3 regions of the Neptunicella sp. genome follow, and region 1 is predicted to be linked to each of the others. Evidence: predicted binding sites of a transcription regulator. Region 1 holds the regulator's gene; each other region holds the start of a gene.
The links. The regulator LexA, encoded in region 1, represses DNA repair genes until DNA is damaged. The targets are predictions, from matches to a motif close to TACTGTATNNNNATACAGTA.

Region 1 (10,359 bases):
TAAAAATGGTAACTGGCTGAATTAGGCCTTAGTTTGATTGCATGATGATCGGCATATCGGTCAATATCTGCTGTCCATCACTAATAGCTGGCTTGCCAAGTTCATGTTTAGGCTTAAAACGGCCAATCACTTGGGCAGCGGGGTTAATAATGACAATAGACGCACTATGATCGACTAAATAATTATCCCCATCGGTACTTTCGTTCATCCCGTACATCATGCCCATTTTGCGTACCAGTGGGAATAGCGTCTTATGCTCAGCGCTCGCGGCAATAAACTGAGGATTAAAATAGTTGATGTATTCTTTCAATCTAGCGGTTGTATCTCGACCGGGATCCACTGAAATAAATAAGACTTGAACCGGATATTGGCTTTCTATGCGCTGTAATGCAGGATAGATGGACTGTAATTCTGCCAATGTTGTTGGGCATATATCGGGACAGAAAGTGTAACCTACAAAGGTCAGTGTCCAGTGATCTTTAAGTTGGTTAGCCGTTAATGGCTGGCCATTTTGGTCGGTTAATTCAAAATCCCCAAGAGCCCGGGGTTGCGGATATAGATCGGCATATTGAATCGATTCTTTGGGAGAAATAACGGTAGATAAATAAATGCCTCCTGCTAAGGATGCAATCAGTATGACACCAATGATGATATTTTTAATATTCATAATTGGAAAACGAAATAGTGATCAAACAGTAGCACAATAAACAATAACATCAGATGAATAATGGAATAGCGGAAGGTTTGCATCGCGGTGTTATCATTACTGTCGAATTTTAATTTCCATGCATAATATAAAAAGCCGGCATTTAATAAGGTCGCGCCAAACAGATAAATCAGTCCGGTCATTCCCACCAAATAGGGCAGTAAACAAACGATTCCAAGTAAAATGGTATATAAGAACACCGATGTCTTGGTGAATTCAACGCCATGGGTTACCGGCAACATTGGTACTCCAGCGCGCGCATAATCTTTTTCGCGGTGGATGGCTAAGGCCCAAAAATGCGGCGGTGTCCAAGTATAAATTATGAGTACCAACAATAACGCGTAAGGATGAATTTCATTGGTAATCGCGCACCATCCTAGTAGTGGTGGAGCGGCTCCCGCCAGCCCCCCAATTACGATATTCTGTGGGGTGGCCCGTTTAAGGTACATGGTATAGATCACCGCATAGCCCACCATACTGGCCAGTGTTAACATTGCGGTTAAGGTATTAACCCACACTTCTAAACTTAGGTAACCAATTGCTGCCAATACAAATGCAAAAATGAGAGCTCTTCGTGGGCTAATTTTGCCTTTGGGCACGGGACGATTATGAGTACGGGCCATTTTGGCATCGATCTGTCGGTCTACGACGTGATTGATCACCGCCGCAGAGGAAGAAAGTAAGCCAATACCCAACAAGCCGACAATGACTGGTTGCCAGGGTAATGCGCCAGGGGTTGATAAGCACATACCCACTACCGCCGTTAATAACAGCAGCAAAATCACGTTGGGCTTGGTCATTTCATAATAATCGCGCCACTTAACCTGTGGCGTATTTTTGATTTCTTGATCGAGTATTTTAGATGCCATTATCTGCTAGGCTTTCCTGAATAAAGTGTAATTAATTAATACCATCACTAGTAACAAGCTAGCGCCAATCGCATTGTGTAATACCGCTACAATTAAAGGTAACCCAAAAACAACATTGCTGACACCTAGTGCTACTTGTAAACCTAACACTAATACCAGCAGAATAGCTTGATTTCTAAACCGTTCGGTATGCGCCACCTTATATATTTTAATGGCTAGCCAACAAAGATAGACAAAGGTAATTAATGCCCCTATCCGATGCATAATGTGCATTGTCATCCGCGCTGAATAATCATGTACGCCATATTCATAGGTTTCGGCGATGGGTAAACTGAATGCCCCGGAAAAGTTGAGATTATCTATCCATCCGGGTTCACATACCGGTAACTCGGTACATGCCAAGGCTGCATAATTAGCGGAAGTCCATCCCCCCAAGGCTATTTGAGTGATAACAATTAACAGGCCAAACATGGTATATCGGGCGAGTCGTCTCACATGAGGATCGCCACCGGGAATGCGAAATCCGGATAAGCGCAAATGCAACAGATAAAGGCAAGCAAGAATGGAAAAACCCCCTAATAAATGGCCCATAACAACGAGTGGCATTAGGTTAAGGGTGACGGTCCACATTCCCAAAGCGCCTTGGAAACACACCATTAGTACTAATAAAAAGGGTAATTTAATAGGGCGAAGCGGTTTTTTGCTAAACAGGCTGAGTAAAAAAATAATAACGATAAACAATCCCAAGGTGCTAGCGAAGTAGCGATGGATCATTTCATTCCATGCTTTATGGGGTTCGACTGGATGGTCTGGAAAGGCTTGTTGAGCGGCTTCAAGGTGCTCGGTTTGCTGAGGAACGGTATAATGGCCATAGCAGCCTGGCCAGTCGGGACAGCCTAAGCCGGCATCGGTTAGACGGGTGTATGCGCCAAGTATAATAACGACATACGCCAGCAAGATACTAACCAATACCATCTTTTTCACGAGACTTGCTCCCTTAGCCAATCCGGGAAAGCTTCAACAGCTTCTTAATGTCGGCTAGTATTTCGCGGCTATGCATTACCGCTTGTTGTTGTTCTTGCTGCAAATCATAACGAAGAATGATGTTTTGCAGCGTGTCTACAACAAAAATACCATCTGTCGCGGTATCTTTAAATACCTGATTGATACTTTGTTCAGTTGTCTGCAAGACTTTGAGATTAGGCATTAATTTGAGTTGTTCCACAGCCTCTTTATCACTGGTTCCGGTAACTAAAACCAGCGAATTTACGCGCTCATTTTCACGACCCAATGCTATCCAAACTTGATTTAAACTGTATAACGCATTTTGACAGGATTGTTCACATTGAGCGGGCATTACATAGATGATGCGCCAAATGGCAGGGGCGGTGTCACTCGGATAGAGTGAGGTCATATCCAACACCGGATCAAGCAATTGTCCTTTGTTTGTAACGCCTTTATTAAACCAGTCAAACTCTAATGCTAACTTGGCTAATATTACTGGAAGTAAAAATATCACCGCCAGTATTAGCATGCTTTTTTTATTGTTCATTATTTACATCTCTATTTTTGCGCATTAATGCAACGACAAATACCACCACTAAAGCAATGGCTAAACCAAACCACTGGATGGCATAGGCAATATGTTTTTCGGCAGGCATTACCACAGCTTGCCACTTTCTGATCAGTGGTTGTGTTGAATCAGGCGTGGCTAAAATGACCATTGGTAAAAGGGTAATTGCGGATAAGTTCTGCATTACGGTGAGATCAAGCTGTTGAATTCTGACCGGCCAGTGAGTAGCGGATTTAACCGTTTCACTTATCATCGGATTAAGTGAGGGTAATGCCACAATGCCATTGACCTTTTGCAAGCCCTTTGGCAGTTGAAATTCAGGCAAACTGTCACGATTACCGTTTGCCGGCAACCACCCTAAGTTGACCGCTACGTTGCCACTATTGGTGTTTAGAATTCCCACTACATGGTATCCGGTACGGCCTTGTTCAACTCGATTATCAATTAAGAAATAGTGGGACAGGTCGAAATGTCCCGATGCGGTGACCGGATAGTCTCTAATATCACCACGTAAACTCAGTATGTCAGCCAAATTAATATCTTGCTGCTGTTTGCGCTGTTCGATTTGTTGCAAACGTAAGCGTTTTTGTTCTGCCCGATCCAGTTGCCAAAAGCCTAAACAAAGCAGGATGACAAAAGCGACTAAACTGATTAAGGTAGCAACAATGGGTAGCTTGATGTTGCCTTTGGCAATATTCATAAGGGGCTTATATGTTGATTAAAATCGTTGTTGGTGGATTATTATTACTAATGATATACAACCTGTTTCGTGCGATGTTAATCATGATCAAAGATGATCCTGATCAACCACCGATGAGTAAATTTATTGGTCGTCGTGTTCTTATCTCTGCGGCTATTATTGTCTTGCTGTTAATTGCCATTGCGACCGGACTTATCACTCCCAATCCACGTATGTTCTAGTTAAAAAAATACAATATAGAGACTCACCCCAGGGCTGAAATTATCAGCCCTGGGATACCAGTTAAAGAATATACACAAAGAAAAACAGCATTACCCAAACTACGTCAACAAAGTGCCAATACCAGCTGGCTGCCATAAAGGCGAATTGGTTCTTGGCATCAAAGTGGCCCTTTAGAATCCGGCAAAACATAATGATTAATAACAGCGTGCCTAGCGTTACATGTAAGCCGTGGAATCCGGTTAACATGAAAAAGGTATTACCATAAACACCGGACTGTAAAGTTAAGCCCATTTCTCGATAGGCGTGCACATACTCTTCTGCCTGTAAAAATAGAAAGCTAATACCCAGTAATATTGTGACCCCTAGCATGGTGATAAGCTTTTTTCTATTCCCCTGTTCCAGACCTGTATGGGCAAAATGACAAGTCACTGAAGAAACCAACAGGATAACGGTATTAATTAACGGTAATCCATACCAACCCATGGCTTCGGTTGTCGTGCCACCTGGGGTCGTTACAAGTGGCCAGATGGCCTCAAACCCAGGCCATAAAACTTCGTGTGTCATGGCGTTATTCGAAGCGCCACCTAACCACTGAGTGGAAATCACCCGGGCATAAAAAAGTGCACCAAAAAATGCCGCGAAAAACATCACCTCAGAGAAAATAAACCAGCTCATACCCTGACGATAAGAGCGACCTAACTGTCTGCTATGAATACCATTCATGGACTCATGAATTTGATCTTTGAACCACCCGATCAACATAAAAAACAGAATGGCTAAACCGGCGAGTAAAATCCAGCCACCATGGCCTTCTTTGCCTTTGGTTGCTTCAATAACAAAGTTACCGGCACCAACCGCCATTAAAAATAATGCAATTGCCCCCAAAATTGGCCATGGGCTTTGCGCAGGGACATAATATTTTTCGTATTGTTGTTCTGACATATTGTTCTCCATTACCCTTTTAATTCATTGCTACGGTTGGTTCAGTGACGTCATACAAGGTGTAGGACAAGGTAAAAAACGTAATATCATCCGGTAATTGCGGATCGATATAAAAACGTACCGGCATCATTGTTTCTTCACCGGCTTTCAATGTTTGCTGTTCGAAACAAAAACATTCGGTTTTATTTAAATACAGTGCCGCTAACCCCGGCGAAACGGAAGGAACCGCTTGACCGACTATATCCCGGTTAGCCGGGTTTTTAGCATAAAAGTCGACCTGATTAATTTCACCGGGATGGACTTTGATTTTTTGGGTTTGTGCCGAGAATTCCCACGGCATTCCGGTATTGGTGCGAGTAATAAATTCCACTGTTACCCAGCGGCTTTCATCAACAATTACACCATCATAACTGGCCGCGGTGTCATTGGTTTTGCCGTTAATACCTGTCACGTCACAAAACACGTCGTATAGCGGCACCAGTAAAAAGCCGAAACCAAACATGCCCACCACCACCAGCATAAGTTTGGTAACGGTTTTGCTATGTTTAGAAGGCTTATTAGGTGCCGTCATCGCTTATTTCACTTTCGGTGGTGTTTCAAAAGTATGATAAGGGGCAGGAGATGGAATTTCCCACTCTAGCCCTTCTGCACCTTCCCATACTTGATCTGATACAGGTTCGCCTTGTTTTTTACAGGCTTTAATCAGTAGGGTCAGGAAAATCAGTTGAGACAGGCCAAATGCAAAGCCACCAATACTGATCCATTTATTAAAATCGGCAAACTGCAGAGAATAGTCTGGAATACGTCTTGGCATTCCGGCCAGTCCAACAAAATGCATTGGGAAGAACAGTAAGTTAACTGAAATTAAAGAACACCAAAAATGCCATTTAGCCAGCTTGACGTCGTACATCCGGCCAGTCCATTTGGGTAGCCAGTAGTAGGCGGCTGCCATAATTGAAAAGATCGCACCGGTAACCAGCACATAATGGAAATGGGCAACTACAAAGTAGGTATCGTGATATTGGAAATCCACTGGCGTAAGCGCCAACATTAATCCTGAAAATCCACCGATGGTAAACAACACAATAAACGCCAGTGCGAATAACATGGGGACTTCAAAGGTTAACGATCCGCGCCACATGGTGGCAACCCAGTTAAATACTTTTACCCCGGTTGGGACCGAAATTAGCATCGTTGCAGTCATAAAGAATAGCTCCGCAAAAAGCGGCATACCGGTGGTAAACATATGGTGTGCCCATACGATGAAGGATAATAACGCGATAGACGCGGTTGCGTAGACCATTGAAGCATAACCAAACAAGGGTTTACGGGAAAACGTTGGGATTATTTGTGAGATGATGCCGAAGGCTGGCAAAATCATGATGTACACTTCAGGATGACCGAAGAACCAGAAAATATGCTGGAACATCACCGGATCACCGCCTCCAGCGGCATTAAAGAAGCTTGTACCAAAGAATTTATCAGTTAATACCATGGTGACCGCACCCGCTAACACCGGCATAACTGCAATTAACAGGAAGGCTGTTATTAACCAGGTCCACACAAACATTGGCATCTTCATATAGGTCATGCCGGGAGCACGCATATTAAATATGGTTACGATGACATTAATCGCTCCCATAATCGAAGAAGCCCCCATGATATGCACTGAAAATACAAACAAGGCGGTACTGTCATTACTATAAGTGGTTGAAAGCGGTGCATAGAATGTCCAACCAAAGTTAGGACCACCACCTTCCATAAACAGTGACGATAGCAGGATGATAAAGGCAAAAGGCAGGATCCAGAAACTCCAGTTATTCATCCGGGGTAACGCCATATCCGGCGCGCCAATCATTAATGGTACCATCCAGTTTGCCAGACCGGTAAAGGCTGGCATGACGGCACCAAACACCATAATCAGACCATGTACGGTCGTCATCTGATTAAAGAAATTTGGCTCAACAATCTGCAATCCGGGCTCGAATAATTCGGCTCTGATTACCATCGCCATGGCACCGCCAGTTAAAAACATAATAAAGGCGAACCATAAATATAATGTACCTATATCTTTATGATTAGTAGTATACAACCAGCGCTTAATGCCGCTGGGAGCATGATGTTCATGATGTTCGTCGTGTTGCAAATCGTCGGCTACGCTACTCATGATCTTTCTCCTATTGGCCTTTAATTACGGCATTAACATCTTTGGCTTGTACTGTGTCACCAGTGCTATTGCCCCAAGCATTACGTTCAAAGGTAATGACAGCGGCTAATTCTTTGAGACTAAGCTGTTTGCCAAATGCCTGCATCGCGGTACCACTAACACCATTTACGACCGTTTCTATGTGCTTGGACATGTTACCGGTGGCGATAGGACTGCCTTTTAAGGCAGGGAAAATACCCGGCAAGCCTTCACCATTACCTTGGTGGCAAGCAGCACAGGTAGATAGATACACTTTTTCACCTAACGTCATTAGTTCATCCATTTCCATATTCATTGCCAGTAATTTTTGCTCTTCTTCTTTGGCTTTGCGTTGGATAGCGGCTTGTTCATCAATCCAGGCTTGATATTCTGCTGGCTCTTTGGCAATTACGACGATGGGCATAAAACCATGATCTTTTCCACACAGTTCGGCACATTGGCCACGATATATGCCGGGCTCGTTAACTCGGGTCCATGCTTCGTTAATGAAGCCCGGATTGGCATCTTTTTTAATCGCAAATGCTGGCATCCACCAGGCGTGGATAACATCATCAGAGGTAATTAAAAAACGGACTTTTTTATTGGTTGGTACGACTAGAGGGCGATCGACTTCTAACAGGTAGTTATCACCTTTTTCCAACTTATTATGGATTTGATCTTGCTGGGTAGCTAAGACGGAATAGTACTCCACATCACTATCCATATATTTGTAGTGCCATTTCCACTGAGAGCCAGTAATAAGCACTGTGACGTCAGGATCGCTGGGATCTTCCATGGCAACGAGTGTTTTAGCGGCTGGGATGGCAATACCAATTAAGATAATAAATGGAATGATGGTCCAAACAATCTCCACTTTGGTACTTTCATGAAAGTTGGCGGGCTTAACCCCTCGAGATTTACGATGCATGACCATGGAATAAAACATGGCGCCGAAGACCACAACACCAATAACCACACAGATAATAAAAATGGTCATATGTAAATCGTAAACCTGCGCACTAATATCGGAAACCCCTTTGGTCAGGTTTAACCGCATATCATTAGCCAGCGCAGATGTAGACAATAAGGCAATTAAGGCCATCGCCCCTCTGAAAACACCTCTGTTCACGTGACATCTCCTCGTTAGGTAGAAATCATCGATCGACAAACCGCACACTAATTTGTCATATCGACATGATGAAACTTCACTTTTGTAAGTGATATTCCACTTTTTTGTTATGCATATGTAAATAAGAGTACAAGAATTACTCAATAAGGCGGTTGGCGTCCACCTTTTTATGCATAATTTACAACTAACTGATTGATTTTTGAACAAGTGTTAGTAATAACACAAAAAAGCTAACCTGTTGAGAGTTAAAACAAAGTTAGCTTGAAGAATTTTGGAAGGAATAAAAATTGAGCAGTGGGATTACATCCAGTCAGTATTGCGTATGACTCCTACGGCAATGCCTTCAATATCGAAAGGTTGTACGGAAAGGTCGACCTTGATTGGAGAAAACTCCTCATTCTCAGCATGTAATAAAACTTGACTACCTTTGCGCTCAAAACGTTTTACGGTGACATCTTCATCCACCCTGGCCACCACAACCTGACCATTACGAATATCTTTAGTGCGGTGTACCGCTAATAAATCACCGTCCATAATGCCAATGTCTTTCATACTCATACCGCTTACCCGTAATAAAAAGTCGGCACTCGGGTGAAACATAGCGGGATCGATTTTGTAATGGGTTTCAACATGTTCGTGAGCGAGAATAGGCTCTCCCGCTGCGACTCGTCCAACTAGAGGAAGCCCTTGTTCTTCAAGTAGTTCTTCTTCGCTATATTGAACTCTAATTCCTCGTGATGTTCCCGGTAGAATCTCAATCACGCCTTTTTTGGCGAGCGCTTTAAGATGCTCTTCTGCAGCATTAGCCGATTTAAAACCAAGTTGTCGAGCAATCTCGGCACGTGTGGGCGGCATGCCAGTTTCTGCCAGCGTGTCTTTAATCAGTTGCAAAATTTCTTGTTGTCTGGGAGTTAGTGGACGCATAAACAGCCTGTTTTTCTATACAGTTTCAAACAGTATATCCCGTTATATTTAAATCACAACTAAATTTGAGTATTACATTAATACCAATTTATGTGAGTCTGAAAAAGTGGCTTGTGTGCCGGTGTGATGACCTAGTCGGTTGTATAACGCATAACGTGGCGGTATAACTCGGTTTTACTCACCTTTTTATGGGCAGCAATCAACTTATCGATAGTGGCTAATGGAGTATCAATATTAGCAGCAAGCCAAGTTTGTTGTTTTAATTCGGGAATAATGTACTGCAAGGTGATTGAAGGTGGTGTATCAGCATGTTCATGAAACATCGCATTGACCGACTCGATATCATCAATCACTAAATCCACTTTACCTTTTTGTAATAGTTGCCATGATTCAGCGATGCTGGGAGTGATAATCAGATTAGTATCCGGTTTAAACCCCTGTTGTATCAGCCATTCAGTAGAAAAATCACCACGCTGCACTGCTGTCACATATTGCTTTGCATCATCTAAAGAGCCAATTTTAATCACTTGACTTGGTCTTGAAAGTGATACAAAACCCAATTGATAACTGGCGACGAATCCAATCCAGTGGAAATGGTGTTCGCGCTTTGGAGTACGAGCCATATTATAAATTAGTGTATTAGGCTGTGAGTCAGCAATATGATAGGCACGAGCCCAAGGATACACGTTAATATTGGCTTCGAAACCCGCATCGTCGAGGATTAGTCGAACTAATTCGGTGCTAATTCCGGCAACTTCTCCATCGATCAGTGTTTGATGGGGGGGCGATACTTCAGTAACAACAGATAGCGTCGGTAACGCGAAAACTGAATTCATCCAGCATAAAGACAACAACAGAATCGATTTTTTCAACATGTTTGCCAATGCTATTATGACGGTAAATAGAATAGTGCCATCATAGCGTATCCACTTATTTACACAATATAACGTTATAATGACTGTTGATTGTCGATTAATCTTCAGATTTTTCATGCCTTGCCATGCTATTCTATGGCGCAATTATTTAATGGAGTTTATTGGTTATGGCTTGGTTGCAACAGTTGTTTTCAGCAATCATTTCTATCCCGGCAAAGCTGCTTATTCGTACCA
Region 2 (10,359 bases), on a different contig from region 1:
AGGCATTGAGCCTTTTCAATTAAATGAGGATAGAAATATGTTGAATTTAAAAACCAGTTTTATTATCGCTGCAGTTAGCCTTCCACTTTTGGCGAATGCCGCGACGACTTATGTTGCAGCAGATAATTCCAGAGAATCAAAGTTGTGTGTTAGTGCGGCTATGGATAGTCGGATTGGATTTTATATTACCTACAAAAAGTCAGGTAAGGGACTGCACTATATTGCCAATAGTATTACCTGTAATAATTTACTAATCGGTGATTTTGCTAACCAAGCAGGCAACACCCTTAATGCCAATCACCTTGCCAAATTTCAGCGAGTTAAAGGTCATGCACTAATCAAAGACTATGCGTTGACAGACAAGCAAAATGATAGTGAAGATAAAATTGTGCTGGTACATGGCGGCTAAAATGTGCAAATTCACAACCGAATATCACCCGATGGCTGATATTCGGTCGTGACCAAAAAGAATTGGGTTAATCGGTTTTATTTTGCCACTCATCACCGATAATCGGATCGTCGTCGTCTTTACCTTCCCAAGTGTATTTTTTCTCAACCGGTTTGGGATCGCGACGCCCGAATATTAATGCACACAACGACCCCGTTACCGCGCCAAAGAAATGATACTCAAAGGATATATGCGCTTCTCGCGGGAATATCGTCATCGTCATACTGCCGTATAATAAAAATACGATCATCATAATGGCGACTGAACGTTTATCACGACGTAAGATACTGGCTACCAATAAAAAGAAAAAAATCCCGTGCGACAAGCCACTGGCACCAATATGTGTCGCTTCACGGGCAAAACACCATACCCCCAGCCCTGAACCAAGCCATACAATCCCCAACACCCACCAGCGTGACTTCGGGTATCCATATAACAAGAGTGTGCCTAATATTAACGTCGGCAAGGTATTACTGAAAATATGATTAATAGAGCCGTGAATTAACGGTGCCGCGACAATACCGATTAATCCTTGCACATGCAGTGGCAATACACCAAATACTGACAAATCCCAATCAAAAAATATCTCTCCCAGTTTTACCCACCACAATAGACAGACAAATAATAAGGACAACAGGAAGCTGTTTTTAAATCTATTATCGGACGCCATTTTTCAACTCAATTGTTGCTAATAGCAACTAGATTGGGGCTGTTCAATAAATTAAAACCGTTAATTATGCCTATTTTCATTGCAAACTTTCTATTCACTAGCATTAAATTCATGTGTATTTACAGCTATATTAGTATTTATCGACAACATTCAACAATGGAGAAAAACGGAGACATTAATGAGCAAGGTTAATTCAAGCTGGAAAAGTAGTATCGACAATGGTGAATACCACCGCAAAGATTCGCAATTCAGGAGCTGGATTACAGCTGATGGTGACTCCGGCTTCAAGGCGGAACCAGACAGGTATCACCTGTATGTTTCATTAGCGTGTCCCTGGGCACATCGAGCGCTGGTATTTCGTTGGTTAAAAGGGTTACAAGATTTGATTGCGGTCAGTGTGGTTCATCCTGATATGCATGAGAAAGGATGGCGTTTTAAGCATACTGCCAAATCCAGCCGGTTATATGCGACCACCGGTGATACTCTATACGGGAGTGAATATTTATCGGATTTATACTATCAATTTTCGCCGGACTATCAGGGAAATATCACTGTACCGCTGCTGTGGGACCACAAGCAACATGTCATCGTCAACAACGAATCTGCCGATATCATCCGCATGTTCAATTCTGCCTTTGATCATATTACCGGTAACCAGCTAGACTTTTATCCATCTGATTTACAGTCACATATCGACGAAATTAATAATCTGGTATACCACAACGTTAACAATGGCGTATACAAAACCGGTTTCGCCACCACACAAGACGCCTATGATGAAAATGCCAATAAACTGTTTTCGGTATTGCAACAACTAGACAGTATTCTGGCCAACCAGCGTTATTTGACCGGGCCACGAATTACCGAAGCGGACTGGCGATTGTGGACAACATTAGTCAGATTTGACGCGGTATATCACACTCATTTCAAGTGCAATTTAAAACTGCTGAAGGACTTTGAACATCTTTATTACTTTATGCTGGACCTATACCAACAACCCGGCATTGCCCAGACGGTCAATATGAACCATATCAAACGTCATTATTACACCAGTCATGAATCCATTAACCCCAATAAAATCATTCCACTGGGACATCAGCAAAACTGGAATGAAGCGCACCAACGGGAGAAAATTGGCTAACGGGTTAACATCGGGGGCGGATAATAATCAATAGGACCGGCCTCCGACTTATTCCGTCACTGGGCTATAATCAAAACCGAAATGCAAAAACGCCCGTTGTGACGCAATCCGACCTCGGGGAGTGCGCTGTAAAAAGCCCTGCTGAATCAAATAAGGCTCAATAACATCTTCAATCGTATCTTTTTCTTCACCAATAGCGGCAGCGAGATTATCCAGCCCCACTGGACCACCATGAAACTTTTCAATAATACAATTAAGCAGTTTACGATCCATATAATCAAATCCTTCGCTGTCTACATCGAGCATATCCAGCGCACTGGCCGCCACTTTGTCGTCAATCACACCATTGGACTTAATCTGAGCAAAATCCCGCACCCGACGCAATAATCGGTTGGCAATACGAGGAGTCCCCCGCGAGCGGCGAGCAATTTCAATCGCACCTTCATTGCCCAATTGTTGATCCAGATAACTGGCCGAACGCAAAATAATTTGGGTTAAGTCTTTAATATTGTAAAACTCAAGCCGTTGCACAATACCAAAACGATCACGCAATGGTGAGGTCAATGACCCTGCCCGCGTTGTCGCCCCCACCAGCGTAAAAGGCGGTAATTCCAGCTTAATCGAACGAGCAGCAGGCCCCTCGCCAATCATAATATCCAACTGATAATCTTCCATTGCCGGATAGAGTATTTCTTCCACTACCGGGCTTAACCGATGTATTTCATCGATAAATAACACATCGTTTTCTTCCAGATTAGTCAGTAGAGCCGCCAAATCACCGGCTTTTTCTAACACCGGGCCCGATGTGGTTTTAATATTCACGCCCATCTCATTAGCGACAATATAGGCCAACGTGGTTTTACCCAGTCCCGGTGGGCCAAAGATCAGCAGGTGATCGAGAGGATCCTTGCGTTGCCGTGCTGCCTCGATAAAAATTTCCATTTGAGCACAAACATGATCCTGTCCGGTATAATCGGCCAGTAGCTTGGGTCGAATGGCGCGATCCAGTGCTTCGTCTTCTTTATCCGCTTTGGGCTGAATCAATCTATCTGCTTCTATCATTTACGCCATCGCTCTTAACGCTTCACGGATCAATTGTTCGCTACTCATGTCATCCTGATAAACTGCTTTTATCACCTGCATCGCCTGAGCATTTTTATAGCCAAGAGCCAGTAAGGCACTTAGAGCCTCTTGTTTACTATCATTCAATTGTACGAAGGTAGATTCTGTATTTGACTGGCCAGCAGGCAAAGCAACATTTTCAGAGGCTGTCAGGGCAATATTTTTAAGTCGATCGCGCATTTCAACCACTAACCGTTCGGCGGTTTTTTTACCCACCCCCGGTAATTTAACCAAACTGGACACATCATCGAAGTTAACGCACTGAATAAATTGCTCGACGGACATCCCCGACATAATGGTCAACGCCATTTTAGGCCCAACCCCATTCGCTTTGATAAGCTCTCGAAACAAGGAACGCTCCGACTGATTCACAAAACCAAACAGTAATTGTGCATCTTCACGGACCACAAAATGAGTGTAAACAATGGCTTCTTGTCCCACCTCAGGCAATTGATAAAAGCTGGTCATGGGAATTTGAATATCGTATCCCACTCCACCGGCTTCAATTAATACATCGGGGGCTTGTTTTTCGATTAGAGTACCGCGAATTCGGCCTATCACATGACATCCTTTATGCTTTCTATTGAACTAACCTGGATGAAAATTCCCCGTTAGTAACAACGATATTAGAACATAGACTACTGTATAAAAACACATTGTCAATATACAAATAATAGACGCAAGCAGATTAACGGCGAAGTGGATTATTTGCGCAATCGTCCCCTAACGGTCTTACTTGCTTGGCCCGACAATTTTATCAAGCTTTGGTAACTGTGGCCGTGACACAGCGCCACCGCCAGAGCATCGGCCGCATCCGCTTGTGGGGTACCGGGAAGTTTTAATAAATAGGTGACCATATGCTGGACCTGACTTTTATCAGCCGCACCTTTGCCCACCACGGCTTGCTTAATTTGCCTAGCGGAATATTCTGCTACAGGAATATCATGTCGCGTCGCTGCCACGATTGCCGCCCCGCGAGATTGGCCGAGCTTAAGTGCAGAATCCGGATTACGCGCCATAAAGACTTGTTCGATGGCAAACATATCCGGTTTGAACTGCTCTATAATTTGGCTCACACCGGCAAATATTTTTTGCAATCGATTGGGAAGTTCATCGGTACCTAAGCGAATACAGCCACTGCCCAAGTATTCGAATTTACTCCCCTGCTGACGAATGACACCATAACCAGTCAGCCGTGAGCCGGGATCAATTCCCAAAATAATAGGCATAACTAATCCCCGCCCGACTCGTTATTATCCGGCTTTATTCACCGGCCTTATCTTCCGCTTTCACTACCGTTTGGATCGCCAGTTCCTGCAACTGCTCAGGGTTGGCATATCCCGGTGCATCGGTTAATGGGCATGCCGCGGTGGTGGTTTTCGGGAATGCCATCACATCACGTATAGAGGTTGCGCCAGTCATTAGCATCACCATACGATCCAAACCAAAAGCCAGTCCCGCATGAGGTGGCGTTCCGTATTGCAACGCATCGAGTAAGAAGCCAAATTTGCTACGCGCTTCCTGTTCATCAATCCCCAAAATATCAAACACTTTGGATTGCATTTCCTGATGGTGAATACGCACCGAACCACCACCCAATTCACAGCCGTTCAAAACCATATCGTAAGCATTGGAAATGGCACTGCCCGGATCAGCAGCCAGTTGTTCTGGCGTCATATCTCGTGGTGCGGTAAAAGGATGGTGTAATGCGTAGAACTGACCATCGACTTCTTCAAACATGGGGAAATCTACCACCCACAACGGTTTCCAGTCACCTTCAAGCAAGTTCAGATCTTCACCCAATTTCAGGCGTAACGCGCCCATGCTCTCGGTCACAACCGTTTCGTTATCGGCACCAAATAACAAAATATCGCCATTGTTGGCCTTAGTCGCTTGCAAAATGGCTTGTGCAGTCGGCGCATCCAGGAATTTAAGAATGGGCGATTGTAGTCCGTCCAGACCCGCATCGATGTCGTTAACCTTCATCCATGCCAACCCTTTAGCACCATAAATGCCTACATACTTGCCGTAATCGTCAATCTGCTTGCGAGATAATTCAGCACCGCCGGGCACGCAGATGGCGACAACACGTCCTTTGGGATCATTTGCCGGACCAGAAAACACTTTAAAATCTACGTTTTTAACCAATTCGGCCACATCGGTAAATACCATCGGGTTACGTAAGTCCGGTTTGTCACTGCCGTATAAGCGCATTGCATCGGCATAAGTCATTCGGGGAAAATCACCCAAATCAACGTTAAGTAAATCGTTAAACAAACCACGGATCATTTTTTCGGTGATGGCCATCACACCTTCGGCGTCCAAAAAGGTGGTTTCAATATCGATTTGGGTAAATTCGGGTTGACGATCAGCCCGCAAATCTTCGTCACGGAAGCACTTTACGATTTGATAATAGCGATCCATGCCAGACATCATCAGCAACTGTTTAAACAATTGTGGAGACTGGGGTAACGCAAAAAACTGGCCCTTGTGCGTACGACTTGGCACCAAGTAATCCCGCGCACCTTCTGGCGTGGCTTTGGTTAACATTGGTGTTTCAATGTCCAAAAAGCCTTGCTCTTCGAGATAACGACGCACGGCACCTGTCACTTTGGCGCGAAACTTAAGGCGTTCAGTCATTACAGGACGACGTAAGTCCAGATAACGGTATTTCAGGCGTTGCTCTTCGGAGTTTTCCTGATTGCTGTCTAGAGGTAAGGGTGCCGATTTATTTAGGATGGTTAGCGCTTTACCCAATATTTCGATTTCCCCGGTGGACATATCCTTGTTCACTTGCCCTTCAGGACGGGCTCGCACCAAACCGGTTAATTGAACACAAAATTCGTTGCGTACTTTATTGGCGGTATCAAACACCTCAGCTAAATCAGGATCGTAAACAACCTGAACGATCCCCTCACGATCACGTAAATCGAGAAAGATCACCCCGCCAAGGTCGCGGCGACGGTTAACCCAACCACAAAGCGTAACGGTTTGACCAATAAAAGAAGCATTAATATTGCCGCAATAATCTGTGCGCATGAAATCGTCCTATAATCCGGCATGTTGCCGTGAGAAAATATTAGAGTCGATTTTCTTACCTATTTCATCTGCGTAACAGACAACGAAAGAAAATAACCCTTAAATTTGAGTCAAAATAAAGCCGCGTATTATAACCTCAAGATAAGGCAAAAATACACGGCTGAACGGGAAAAGTTATTCGCTCTGGGCTTTTATATCGGCGGTGTTGAGATGATGCTTTTTCATCAGTTTATGCAGATCAGTCCGATTGCGTCCGGCCAAGTCAGCCGCACGAGTCACATTACCATCGGCCATTTTTAGCACTTTAAGTAAATACTGGCGCTCAAATGCGTCTCGCGCGTCACTTAAGGTTGGCCAAATACAACTCGATTCAGATAATGCCTGTTCAACCATATGCAGACCAATCATCGGGCTTTGTGTCAATGCCACACATTGTTCAACCACGTTAACCAATTGACGTACATTACCCGGCCAAGGTGCGGTGGTGAGCATTTGCATCGCATCGTCAGAAAAACGGCTTACTTTAACACCGTGACGTTTAGCACTGGTTTGTAATAAATGTCTGGCTAATACCGGAATATCTTCGGCTCGTTCATGCAAGCCAGGTAGATGAAGGTTAACCACATTAAGACGATAATAAAGGTCTTCACGAAACTGGCCTTCTTTCATTGCCGCATCAATATCACGATGAGTGGCAGAAATAATTCGTACATCAATGGCAATATGCTTACTGCTACCTACCGGACGAATTTGCTGTTCCTGCAAAGCACGTAATAATTTCACTTGAAGATGCAAAGGCATATCACCAATTTCATCTAACAATAAAGTGCCTTTATCCGCCTGTTGGAACAAGCCTTGATGGTCCTGAATAGCGCCTGTGAAGGCGCCTTTAGCATGACCAAAGAGTTCGGATTCGAGTAAATTTTCTGGAATTGCGCCACAGTTTACCGCAATAAAAGGATGATCTTTTCTGGGGCTCGCATTATGAATTGCTCTTGCCATCAATTCTTTACCGGTTCCGCTGGCTCCGGTAAGCAAGATACTCACATCACGCTGTGCGACCCGATAAGCCTGCTCAAGCACATTTTCCATGACCTGGCTACGAGTAATAATTTTTTCACGCCAGCTATCGCTATTAGCGATATGGCTGACTTTCAATGCTGCATCGATGGTTTTACGTAATTCATCATGATCAATAGGCTTAGTCAAAAAACCGTGCACTCCGCTTTGGGTAGCGGTTACCGCTTCAGCAATAGAGCCGTGAGCAGTCATAATAATAACCGGAACACCGGCATGTTTACGCACCACTTCATCAAATAATGCCATACCATCCATACCTGGCATGCGCAAATCACTTAATACCAGATCAAACACATTATCATTTAAACTGCGTAATGCCTGTTCCCCATCTACCGCGGTGGAGACCTGATACCCTTCCCCTTCGAGGCGCAAGCTAAGTAAACGCAATAAACTTGGATCATCATCAACCAGCAATATACGTGCATTTTTATTAGTCATTTTGTCTGTCCTTATTGCTTAGCGTGGTTTCTATTTTCATTAATTGTTCAATCTGGCTATGTTGCTCTTTCACTTTTTTCTCCAGCTCTTCCACCCTCATTCGTTGCTCTTCAATGGTTTGTGACTGACGGGAATTAATTTTACCGACGGTGACCAAGGCTGACTCATACTCAAGTAATTTTTGTGCCGGTTGTTGAAGTAAAATACCCGCCAACTTGGTTAATTCATCCGGTAATGACGGCATTAGCTCATTCAACAGATTTTGTGCCCGCAGTCTGGCTTGATAGGGTGTATCCATACTTTGACTAAGGATCACTTTTTTAAAGCTATCGACCTTATTGTCACCCAGTTCAGCAAGCAATTGTTTGCGTTCCGGCCAACTTAAATGATCGGTTGAAAAGCGATAATCAAACCAGCGTAATATATCGCATGGCTCATCTGAAATGGTTAGTTTGGCCTCAATGCCTGCACATTCATATTGGCTGGAGGAGTCGTGTTGCATTGTCAGGGTCTGACAGCCACCAAGTAATAAAATACCTGTAATAACGCAACTAATTCTCATACTTTATCCTGGGGTTGGGGTAATCTGACTTGCACACAAAACACGTTTGCCTGCTCATTAATGATTTCTGCACTGCCATCCATCATTCTGGCGCAATCAGCAACTATCGATAAACCTAATCCTGAACCGGACAATCCATCATTACGCACCTGTTCCCCCCTCTGAAATGGTTGAAACAGTTGCATACTGTCTAATATTTTTACTTCTTCACAACTATTACAGACGGTAATTAAATAATCAGATGGCTGTTCATTTATCTGAATAATGACTGCACTATCCTGTTTACCGTAAGCAATGGCATTATTGATCAAATTATCCAAAATTCGCTGTAATAATTTTTCATCTGCAAACATTTTGACGAGGCTAACCTCTAATTCAAAATATTGGCCATTTTGGCCAATCGCTAACTGATGTTGTTCACAAATCCGATTGAGCAACTCACGAATATCAATCCAGCCAGGGTTGGATGACGCTTCTTGCAACAATCGGTTATAGTCGAGTAACTGTTCCACTAATTGGGTTAACCGTTTCGCTCCAATATCCAGTAAGGTGACGACTTCTTGTTGTTGGCTATTAAGCTCACCCACTACTTGATCTGACAGCAGGGAACAACCTTCTCGAATGCTGGCCAAAGGCGTTTTTAGTTCGTGTGATGCATGACGTAACATCGCGTGACGAATAGACTCCAGATGAGCTAAACGCTTGGCTAACCAACGCAATCGACTATCCAATTCAACCATTTCCCGCGGGTAACTAAATTCGGTTTGCGGTAATTGGCTATTTTGATTGCCAATGGCCTTGATCAGTTTCTCTAGCATATGTACCGGTTTAATTACCACTTGGCTGGCTGCCCACACCAACATTAGCGTAATAATCACCAGCACCAGCGTTTGCCACGTAATTTTTTGTTGAACTTGTTGAACATGATTACGTTGTTCATCCAGACTCGCATCCAACTGAGCCGCTGAGGCTAATGCAAAATCCTGCAATAGCTGACGAAAACGGGTCATATCTTCATCTAACTGCTCGGATTCGATCCCTCTAGGTAGCGCTACAACCCGATTTAATTGCGATTCAATCTCGATACATAGCTGTGGTAACTCGGATTGCTGGCAACTGGATTCAAATGACATTCTAAAATTATGGGTATAATTTTTAATTAATGGCAGCAGCTCTTCATTTTCCAGCACACTATATTGTCTAATTAAACGCTCGATATCGACTGCCGTACCTTGCATTGATTCTACCGAACGTGTCAGATCCACCGCTTGTCTTGCCTGACTCACGGCGATATTCCCCAATTCAGTCAAGGTTTTTTGATTTTGCCAAAGCAAAACCCCCAAGGGCAACATGGCAAAAATAAAACTAAATAGTGTAATTTGTCTAAGGGAACCAAACGGCAAGCTGATTACTCATCTAGTAACTAAAGTTAACCTGATAACATACAGGTATGACTAAACAATGAAAAGGCCGGGGTTCCGGCCTTCAACTGATATTTTAGCCTAACTTAAGATAAGTGACGCCTATTAGGACTAGGCTATTTTCGGATTAAGGGTAAACAACCAACAGAGACTAAGAACCTTGCTGTTGATCGGTCAGTTTGGCAGCATCTAATTCACGCTGGCTGATTTGACCGTCACCATTGGTATCGATTTTACCAAATGCGGCTAACAGAACGGGATCGGACATGGCCTCCTTAATAGTCAACTTGCCGTCTTTGTCCTGATCTAGTCTGGAGATGGTATCAACTTTTTCAATGACATCAGATTTTTTAGCGACCAATTGGGTATCGACCTTATCAGTCACTGCCAAAGCTGCAGTGGCCGCTAACAGCAGTCCTGTAGTAATAATTACTTTTC
Region 3 (10,359 bases), on a different contig from region 1:
CGCTCAATGTAACAATGCCTATATTTTCCCCGGAATTGGTTTAGGCGTGGTGGCGGGAAAAATAAGTCAGATCACCAATGAGATGCTTATTGCGGCCAGTGAAACCCTGGCACAATCGTCACCCGTTAGCACTACGGGTGAGTTACTGCCGCCGTTAACGAAAGTCGCGGAACTCAGCAGAAAAATTGCGTTTGCGATTAACAAAGTTGCTCAACAACAAGGACTGGCACTAGAGATTAGCGACGAAACGTTACAGAACAATATCGAGGCTAATTTCTGGAAACCTGCTTATCGCGAATATCGACGGGTAAGCTGGTAAGTTAGCTGTGAGTGGGTGCTTTGCGGGCACCCACAAATTTATTCAGCATCGCTGGCAGTAAAGTCAAATCCGTTAATAACGCAATTAACATGGCCAATCCCGTCAACAACCCAAACATCACACTGGGAATAAAGTCTGAAAAGCCCAACATACCAAAACCAGTAGTAATAATGATGGTAGTAAATAACATCGCAAATCCCACACTGTGGTATGTGGCTCTTACCGCTTCGTCTTGAGATTGTTGCTCTACACTTTTTAAATAATGGTGCACAAAATGAATCGTATCATCGACTGCGATGCCCATCGCGATAGCGGCAATAGTAATGGTCATTAAATCCAGTGGAATACCAAACCACCCCATTAAACCCAGGATCATCATGGTTGAAATTATATTGGGAATGATGGCGATAATTGCCACCTTGAATGACCGAAATACCGCTAGCAATACCAATGTCAGCGCCAAATAAACCAAACCTAATGTACTCACCTGAGAGTCAAATAAGCGTTGTAAAATATCCTGATAAAGCACAAACAAATTAGTCAGTTGATAGGAGTCGGATGCAATTCCGAGTCCTTCAATATCGCCTCTTAACTGTTGCAAAAAGTCCGCGCGATTAAAGCCTTCTGTACTGTCTTTTATTCGGGTACTAATGCGTAACTGATGATGTTCAGGTGAAAAATACGCCCCCAACAGTTGCTCTGATAGTTCTTTATCTAATAAATGATAAACCGCGGTTAACTCATATTCGGTCAATGGCTTGCCATGATTGAGTTTTTTAGCCAGCTGGGTAAAGTTAACAATCGACATTTCCTTGCCAATAACCGGATATTGATTCATGACATGCTGAATTTTTTGCAACGTCTGTACTGTTTCAGCGTTCAGCACTAAATCCGTATCTTGCTGCTCAGATTTGACGGTGTAGACAAAATCGAGCGGCGTGGAGCCACCGAATTGTTGGTCAATAAATTCAAGTTCCTTACGTACTTTGGTGGATTCACTAAAGTAATGAATAAAGCTATTTTCAACGTCCAGTTTAAGTGCCCCAACCGCACTAGCGGCTAATAAACCGGCTGCGATAAAAAACACCAACACTTTATGTCCCAATATCATGTCAGTCAGCCAACTCATCACTTTAGAGGTGTGCTCACTTTTTGCTGTTACCGGTTTTAGCGGTAATAAATTCAGCAACGCAGGGAACAGCAGTAAACTCACCAAAGTCGACACCAACATCGCAACAATCATCATCCAGCCAAATGCAATAACCGGCTGAATATGACTAAATATCAATGACGCAAATCCTACCGAGGTGGTTAAACCGGCATAAAAACAAGGTGCAATTTTGCTGCTTATGGTTTCTTCTACCAACTGCTGCTGGCTATAGTCGCTGTGTTTTTGCGCCAACTGGCGAAACTGCACGATAAGGTGAATGACAATGGCTAAAGTTAAAATCAGCTGTAAAGCGATGAAATTGGACGATATAACAGTGGTACGCATATCCAGCATACCGAACAAACCAACGGTCGTTACCACACTACCTGCGCAGCAAATAATAGGTAGAAAAACCCAGCGCCACTGGCGAAATAACGCGAATAGCAAAACACAAATGACCAACGCGATCGCACTACCAAATACGAGTAAATCATTCTTGATGATCTTAATTAATTGGTAAGCTAATACCTGGCCACCGCCCAAATAGATCGATGCCCGGTCCTCAACTTGATCAGCAATTTGGTAAATCTTGTCTATTTCTTGCTGACGAACCTTATTTAAGCGTAATTTAATCGGATCCGCTTGTTGACTAAGCTGTTCAATCTCTGCTTTATCCTGTTCACTAAATTCATTGGTCAGATGCTTTTTTTGCAATTCAGTAATTTTATGTTCAATTTTCTCCAGTTCAGGATCAGCTTTAAACAAGATTTGGATAGCAGTGGCGCTTTGCTGTTGATTGACCAATAAATCCGTATAAATAGGGTGATCAGATAACACGTCCTGCATTTGTTCCGGACTATAGTGCTTCGCTTGCCATGTCCAGTCACTGGCTTTCAGACCTGGCTCAAGTCCATCCATAAAAGAAATCAATGGAACATTTAGAATAGAAGTAACCGCTTCAACCCGATCAATTTGCTTAAACTGTTCACTTAACTTGGTAATGTCGCTGAAAGTCTGCTGGCTAAAGAGCGGGCCTTGCTTAGGTTGATAAGCCACCAGAATGAACTCTTGAGGAGAAAAGCGGCTATCCATAATCTGCGTCTGGATGTACAGCTTATTATTTTTTAGCAGTAATGTTTCGGCTGACGCATCAATTCTGAAATTTTTACTAAACCATCCCGCCAACGCAATTAATACAATGAAGCAGGCGATTACAGCCTTGGAATAGCCACTGACCAGTCTGGCCAACCAGATGCCTTTATTCTTCTTTGTATTGCTCATCTCTTAACAATCCTTCTAAATACAAATTTCTAAAAAACAGATATTTATCTTCGCTTTCTGTCGATAGTTTTTCATAGGTTTCTGCTTGAGGCGCAAAATCATGAAAACCACCATAAGCTTGAATATATAGTGTTTGAGGATCATCAGTAATGTTGTTGAGCGGACTTGCAACACTTTCGACAATAGTAGAAAACCCGTTGCGAGTATCGGAAGAGCCTAATAAAGGTAAGACCAAATAAGCCCCATAATCCGCACCATAGCTATGCAACGTGTCACCCAAAGTTGATTTATGCTCTTCAATATCAAACCACGCAGTGGCAGGATCAAAAAAGCCTAACAGCCCCACGGTACTATTAATCACGAAGCGAGCCAGGCTTTTTAGCATATATCCACCATTAGCCTGAGCCAAATGGTTAATAGCATTGAGTGGTTCGCGAATATTGGCAAAAAAATTGGAGACTGATTGTTGCGCAGGTTCCGGCATAACCTTTAAATACCCCTTAGCAGCAGGGATCAAGGCATAACGATAAACCACATCATTAAAAGCAAAAATAGGCCGGTTAATTGATTCCAAAGGATCATCAAAGGTTTTGGGTTGATAGCCGACAACCGTTGGCTCAATGACATCTTCACCATGGGAACTGCTAACAACCATAGGATCCGCTGCGGTCGATTCAGTAATGGCCGATTCATGTTCCTGAACGACCTTTTCGGGCTGGCTGGCGCAACCGGAAAGGCCAAGCAGTAACGATATTACCAAACACTTAATCCATCCTTGCACAGGAAAGTCGCCATGGTTACGCATAATATTCCTTTTAGACAGCATCAATCCGATCATCCTAGCACATCATTATCAACTGTTAACGTCTTTGCGGATGCCGAAAATAAAAAGGAGCCCTAAGGCTCCTTCAAAAAATAAACGTTTTACCGCAGATTACAGCACATCTTCCGATACCGGGGCTTCATCCGCCACTGTTTTGGCCAGCAATAATTTATCACGAAGCTTTTGTTCAATATCTTGTGCCATGGCCACATTATCTTGTAAATACTTAACCGAGTTAGCCTTACCCTGACCAATTCGTTCACCATTACAGCTGTACCAAGCTCCTGCTTTTTCAACAAATTTGTGGGCAACACCCAAGTCAATCAACTCGGCTTCTTTACAAATTCCCGCGCCATACATAATCTGGAATTCAGCCTGTTTAAACGGTGGCGCAACCTTATTTTTGACCACTTTGACCCGGGTTTCATTACCCACCACTTCGTCGCCTTCTTTCACCGCTCCGATGCGACGAATATCCAAACGAACGGAAGCATAGAATTTAAGAGCGTTACCACCTGTGGTGGTTTCTGGCGAGCCAAACATAACGCCAATTTTCATCCGAATCTGGTTAATGAAAATAACTAGGGTATTAGAACGTTTGATATTAGCAGTTAACTTACGCAAAGCTTGTGACATCAAACGCGCTTGTAAGCCCACGTGAGAGTCGCCCATATCACCTTCGATTTCAGCTTTCGGGGTCAGGGCAGCAACAGAGTCTACAATGACCACATCAACTGCGCTGGAGCGAACCAGCATGTCACAAATTTCCAACGCTTGTTCACCGGTGTCAGGCTGAGAAACCAATAGATCGTCAACGTTAACCCCCAATTTACCGGCATAAACCGGATCGAGCGCATGTTCAGCATCAATGAAGGCACAAGTTTTGCCTTTCTTTTGCGCCTCAGCAATAACTTGCAAGGTTAACGTCGTTTTACCTGATGATTCCGGACCATAAATTTCAACGACCCGGCCACAAGGTAAACCACCAATACCTAAAGCAATATCAATGCTTAACGAGCCTGTAGAAATAGACTCAATATCTAACGCCTGACTGTCACCCAGGCGCATAATTGTGCCTTTACCAAATTGCTTTTCAATTTGCCCTAATGCGGCAGACAGGGCTCTTGATTTATTCTCATCCATTTCTCGCTCCTCAACTTTGAGCTTCTATACAGTAGTTAACAACAGTATACTGTACAACCATACAGTTACAAGTGCTAAATTAAATTATTTTCCCGACCCACTATTCTATTGGCCTAATGGAAGATCAGTAAAGCCTAATTAGTCGTTTAACCAATACTATGCAGCATTTTTATACAGTAGTTTAATGCATGATTGATTGCTTGTTCCCGCACCTGATGCCGATTCCCCTGAAAGGATTGCATATCACTGATGGTGGTAGATTTAATGGTTAAACCAAACCACACTGTTCCTACCGGCTTGTCATCACTCCCCCCGTCCGGTCCGGCAATACCGGTAATGGCAATCGCAATGTCAGAATTAGCTTGTTGGCTGGCCCCCAATGACATCTGTTCCACCACTTGAGAAGATACGGCTCCAAATTGTTGCAAGGTTTTAGCCTTCACATTTAGCAACTCTATTTTAGCTTGATTAGAATACGTCAGGAAACCTCTTTCAAACCATTGGGAGCTACCGGCAATACTGGTAATGGCATAGCCTAGTCCACCTCCGGTACATGACTCTGCACAACTAATTGTCCAGTTATTCAAGACCAGAAGTTTGCCTAATTGCTCAGCCAAAACGGTACTTAACTCAGGTAATATCATGGCTTGTCCTTAAAAATGCCAATAGCTAATGATAGGGGCTGTATGTCGTTGAATGTTGAGCATTGTTGATCAATCATAATTCCCGCCCGTGGGACAAACAGTATAGTTGAGTCACTTAAATAAGTCTGTTTGTCGACTGTACTTAATCCCCAATGGGCATGAAATATTGTCAGATTCCGACGGTGCTTAGCGCAACGCATTTTGCGTTTTTATTCGAATAGAAACAACTCCATCAAGGCAAAAATACTGGCCAGTCCGATTGCTCTTAATGGTGCAGATTTGTTACTCTGTTAGGCCGTTCATCCCGAACAGTCCACCAGCATACTAACAATAAAGAAATAATAATGAGTTCATCACAATCTCAGGCACCACACACTCCCATGATGCAACAATATTTGCGGATTAAAGCCGAACATCCGGATATTTTGCTGTTTTATCGAATGGGCGATTTTTATGAGCTGTTTTTTGATGATGCTAAACGGGCGGCGGAATTATTAGGTATTTCACTAACCGCTAGAGGTAAAAGTGGTGGTAATGCCATTCCAATGGCGGGCGTTCCCTATCATGCGGTGGATAATTATTTAGCTAAACTCGTTAAACTTGGCCAATCGGTGGCAATCTGTGAACAAATTGGCGATCCCGCCACCAGCAAAGGCCCGGTAGAACGCAAAGTAGTACGTATCGTTACACCAGGTACTGTCACCGAAGAATCCTTGTTGGATGATAAACAGGATAACGTATTAGCCGCCCTCGTGTGTCACAAAGAGCAATTCGGATACGCCACGTTGGATTTAAGCAGCGGTCGTTTTGCCATCAGTGAACCACAAGATCATGATGCCTTATTGGCTGAAATTCAGCGTACCCAGCCGGCAGAATTACTGTATCCGGATAATTTTGAACACCTTCATTTAATTGAACAACGCCGAGGATTACGCCGTCGTCCAGAATGGGAGTTTGAACAACAAACTGCTATTAATCAGCTAAACCAGCAATTCGGAACCCTTGAACTCAGTGGTTTTGGGGTAGATAAAGCGTTACTGGGATTACGTGCCGCTGGCTGTATTATGCAATATGTCAAAGATACCCAACGCTCAGCGCTACCACATATTCGTCAAATTCAATTAGAAAGGCTCGATGATACTGTCTTAATGGATGCCGCTACTCGACGGAATTTAGAACTCACTCATAACCTGTCCGGTGGCACCGACAATACGCTAATAGCCGTATTGGATAAAACCAGTACGGCCATGGGAAGTCGTTTGTTACAACGCTGGTTACACCGGCCTTTAACCAACGTTAGCCTGTTACAACAACGCCAACAATCTATCGGTGCATTACTGGAACATGATTTCAGTGAACTACAACAATACCTAAAACAGATAGGCGATATAGAACGCATACTAGGCAGACTCGCCTTGCGCTCGGCTCGTCCCCGAGACTTTGCCCGTTTACGGCAAGCATTCGGCCAACTCCATGCGGTTCAACAATTTATTGGCAGTATGGATAATCCATTGTTAATCAGCCTGGCTAAAGAAATCAGCGAGTTTCCCGATTTTCTCACGCTGTTGGAACGAGCCATCATTGACAATCCTCCGGTACTAATCCGCGATGGCGGTGTGATTGCTGAAGGATTTAATTCTGAGTTGGATGAATTGCGTAACTTAGCCAAAGGCGCTACCGATTATGTAGAACAGTTGGAAGAACGGGAAAAACAGCGCACCGGTATTCCCACTCTCAAAGTGGGCTACAACAAAGTACACGGCTTTTTTATCGACATCAGTCGCAGCTATGCCGATCAAGTGCCGGTAGACTATATTCGTCGACAAACCCTGAAAAATAACGAACGCTATATTATTCCCGAGCTTAAAGCGCATGAAGACAAAGTGCTTACCAGCCAAAGCCGTGCCTTGGCCTTAGAAAAGCAACTTTATGACCAACTGTTCGATACCTTACTGCCCCAATTAGCCGAATTATTTACCAGTGCTAATGCCCTGGCAGAGTTGGATGTTCTGACCAACTTGGCCGAACGCGCCGAGACCTTGCAATATCATTGTCCACAATTTAGTTCTAACGTGGGTTTACATTATGATCGCGGCCGCCATCCGGTAGTAGAACAAGTCATGCAACAACCTTTTATCGCAAACCCTATTGCCATGAATCATCAGCGCCGGATGCTCGTCATCACCGGTCCTAACATGGGGGGTAAATCAACCTATATGCGCCAAACTGCATTGATTGTATTACTCGCCTATATTGGCAGTTATATTCCGGCAGAAAATGCCCAGATAGGCCAGATTGATCGCATATTTACCCGGATTGGTGCCTCGGATGATCTCGCTTCCGGACGTTCGACCTTTATGGTCGAAATGACCGAAACCGCCAATATTCTTAATAATGCCACCGCCAATAGTTTGGTGTTGATGGATGAAATCGGTCGAGGAACCAGCACCTATGATGGCTTATCGCTTGCCTGGGCTTGTGCCGAATATCTGGCGCAAAAAATTAACGCCTTTACCCTGTTTGCTACCCATTACTTTGAGCTGACCCAACTAGCAGAGCAACTACCGGAATTAGCCAATGTACATTTGGATGCCGTCGAACATGACGACACCATTAGCTTTATGCACGCAGTTCAGGAAGGCGCAGCCAATCGCAGCTTTGGTTTACAAGTCGCTCAATTAGCCGGTGTGCCCAGAGCGGTTATTCAGGCTGCCAAACATAAACTAGCCGATTTGGAAGCCGGGCAAATGACACCAGTTGCACCGGCACAACGCACAGAAACCCAGTTGGATTTTATTCAAATGAGTGATCCGCTAACAGAAGCCATCGATAACATTGAGCCCGATGAATATACGCCCAAACAAGCATTAGACGCGTTATATAAATTAAAAGCCCTGACACAAAAATAGCAATCGCGCTGGTTTCGCTTGGCAAATCAGCTCGATGACTGTGAGTGTTGACGTGCCAAGCGGACACTTTTGTTACCCAATGCCACTACCGCAATAATTAAGATGGCAAACAACCAGGTCCAGCCATTCAGATGTTCGCCAAACAGCATATCGGCAATCAGCAGCGAAAAGAAAATCTGCAATAATTGCGTTTGGCTAACTAGCGCAATCCCGCCCAAGGCCATCGCTGAATTCCACAAAAAGAATCCCAATAACTGACTGATAATCACCAGATAAGCAAAGGCGATCCAGATGCCCCACTCAATCTGCGACGACTCAGCCGGAAACAAGATAGCTGTCGGCAACCAAAATAACGGCATAACTAATACCAACGTCCAACTAATTACCTGCCACCCCGGCATTTCTTTAGATAATTTCCCCCCCGTTGCATAACCAAACCCGGCAGATAACACCGCCATTAATAATAAAAAATCGGCCCACTGAGGACCTGAACTTTGCTGGGATGCGGTAAACACAAAGACCAACAAAGCTCCCACTAACGCGAACAACCAAAACGATTTTGGCATCCTCTCTTTGGCTAAAATGGCGCCAATAACAGCAGTGGCTAATGGCAATACACCAATCACGATAATCCCCCGCGACGATTCAGTTAAACTCATCGCCAGAGAAATACAAATGGGGAAACCTAAGGTGATCCCCAATGAGCTTAACAGCAGCCATTTAATTTGCTGACGCGTCGGTATCGAAACCCGTTTTTTCCATAAAATTGCGGCGGCCAACACGCCCCCAAAAGCGGTACGCCCCATGCCCACAAACCAAGGGTCGAGCCTTTGCGTCACATAATGACTCAACGGCAACGTAAAACTAAATAACATCACAGCTACCATCCCAAGCACCAGTCCTTTAGTTTGAGCACTCCAGGCATAGCTGATTTTTCGATAAGGCTGAGCTAGAAACGTTTGATACCATTGCTGCATAAGTGATTCCCGTTAATCATTATTTAGTCGCTAAGATTAACGCTTTTAAAAAAGCATAACAGATTCACTTTTTTATAAAAAAACCAGTACAATGATGATTCTTAACCCGTAACTGCTGAGTACATTGTGGCATTTAAATATCAACAACTCGCCCAACAAATTGTCACGGAAATACACAGTGATAAATTAAAGGCGGGCGATCCTTTACCTGCCTTGCGTAAATTTGCACATCAACATCAAGTCAGCCTGACCACGGCTAATCAAGCCTATGAATGGTTACAACGGCAGGGACTAATTGTTGCCAAAGCCCAATCCGGTTTTTATGTTAAAGGACAGCCCAATTCCTTACCCTTAAGTGCCCCGACGCCCAAATCCATCTCCATCCACCATGATCCATCGGATGTGATTTTCGATATTATGCAAAACGCGTTGACTTATGATCGTATCGGGCTAAGTAACGGCTTTTTAGATGAATCCTTACGCCCGTCCCTCGCGTTGCAACGGTCATTAAAACGCACTGCCAAACTGGCCAATATTACCGCCAATAGTTATGGTCATACGCAAGGTGAAGTAAAGCTTCGCACCGCCATTGCAGAACTTATGCGTAGCCGTTTTTGTCTGGTTGATGCGGACGATCTTCTTATCACTAACGGTTGTCTGGAAGCGGTGAATCTGGTGGTAGAGCATATTAGTCAGGTGGGAGAAACGGTCGCCATACTAACGCCCTGTTACAGCGGGTTGCTGACGGCATTACAATACGCCAATCGCAAGATAATGGAAATTCCCTGCGATTCGCAAGGGCCAGATATGCAGCATCTGGCTGAATTATTTGCCCGACGAGCTTTTACCACCCTCATTATTAGTGCAACGGCAACCAATCCACTGGGTTTTAATCTCAGCCATCAGGATAAAAAGCAGCTGGCAGCCCTGGCTAAACAACACCAAATTTATATCATAGAAGACGATACCTTTGGCAGCCTGGCCTATCACACTCAGGAAACGGGTCCGGCTTATGCCTACCAACACGATGGTTTTATCATATATTGCAGTTCCTTTTCTAAAGACTTAACCCCGGGAATGCGCATCGGCTGGATAGCTTCTGACAGGTTAATT

Region 2: a site for LexA is predicted at 4,021-4,040, ahead of ruvA (Holliday junction branch migration protein RuvA). Genes of this name have one in related genera too.
Region 3: a site for LexA is predicted at 4,764-4,783, ahead of recA (recombinase RecA). Genes of this name have one in related genera too.

The regions. Positions count from the first base shown of each region.
Region 1 covers NZ_JBLWWF010000025.1:26,531-36,889, reverse strand. Annotated here, with positions in the region: gene ACTD55_RS17070 (polysaccharide deacetylase family protein) at 1-25, shown strand, start outside; gene ACTD55_RS17065 (SCO family protein) at 29-661, opposite strand; gene cyoE (heme o synthase) at 664-1,575, opposite strand; gene ACTD55_RS17055 (COX15/CtaA family protein) at 1,582-2,559, opposite strand; gene ACTD55_RS17050 (hypothetical protein) at 2,573-3,127, opposite strand; gene ACTD55_RS17045 (SURF1 family protein) at 3,117-3,848, opposite strand; gene ACTD55_RS17040 (DUF2909 domain-containing protein) at 3,860-4,069, shown strand; gene ACTD55_RS17035 (cytochrome c oxidase subunit 3) at 4,131-5,012, opposite strand; gene ACTD55_RS17030 (cytochrome c oxidase assembly protein) at 5,032-5,583, opposite strand; gene ctaD (cytochrome c oxidase subunit I) at 5,587-7,179, opposite strand; gene coxB (cytochrome c oxidase subunit II) at 7,190-8,299, opposite strand; gene lexA (transcriptional repressor LexA) at 8,627-9,250, opposite strand; gene ACTD55_RS17010 (substrate-binding periplasmic protein) at 9,382-10,125, opposite strand; gene plsB (glycerol-3-phosphate 1-O-acyltransferase PlsB) at 10,293-10,359, shown strand, end outside.
Region 2 covers NZ_JBLWWF010000018.1:51,504-61,862, forward strand. Annotated here, with positions in the region: gene ACTD55_RS14510 (hypothetical protein) at 38-409, shown strand; gene ACTD55_RS14515 (rhomboid family intramembrane serine protease) at 477-1,118, opposite strand; gene ACTD55_RS14520 (glutathione S-transferase family protein) at 1,297-2,259, shown strand; gene ruvB (Holliday junction branch migration DNA helicase RuvB) at 2,308-3,321, opposite strand; gene ruvA (Holliday junction branch migration protein RuvA) at 3,322-3,942, opposite strand; gene ruvC (crossover junction endodeoxyribonuclease RuvC) at 4,086-4,610, opposite strand; gene aspS (aspartate--tRNA ligase) at 4,645-6,420, opposite strand; gene ACTD55_RS14545 (sigma 54-interacting transcriptional regulator) at 6,595-7,938, opposite strand; gene ACTD55_RS14550 (hypothetical protein) at 7,931-8,500, opposite strand; gene ACTD55_RS14555 (sensor histidine kinase) at 8,497-9,903, opposite strand; gene ACTD55_RS14560 (hypothetical protein) at 10,073-10,359, opposite strand, start outside.
Region 3 covers NZ_JBLWWF010000003.1:91,348-101,706, reverse strand. Annotated here, with positions in the region: gene ACTD55_RS03180 (NAD-dependent malic enzyme) at 1-319, shown strand, start outside; gene ACTD55_RS03175 (efflux RND transporter permease subunit) at 321-2,750, opposite strand; gene ACTD55_RS03170 (MlaA family lipoprotein) at 2,728-3,555, opposite strand; gene recA (recombinase RecA) at 3,685-4,716, opposite strand; gene ACTD55_RS03160 (CinA family protein) at 4,863-5,360, opposite strand; gene mutS (DNA mismatch repair protein MutS) at 5,705-8,269, shown strand; gene ACTD55_RS03150 (DMT family transporter) at 8,296-9,246, opposite strand; gene ACTD55_RS03145 (PLP-dependent aminotransferase family protein) at 9,373-10,359, shown strand, end outside.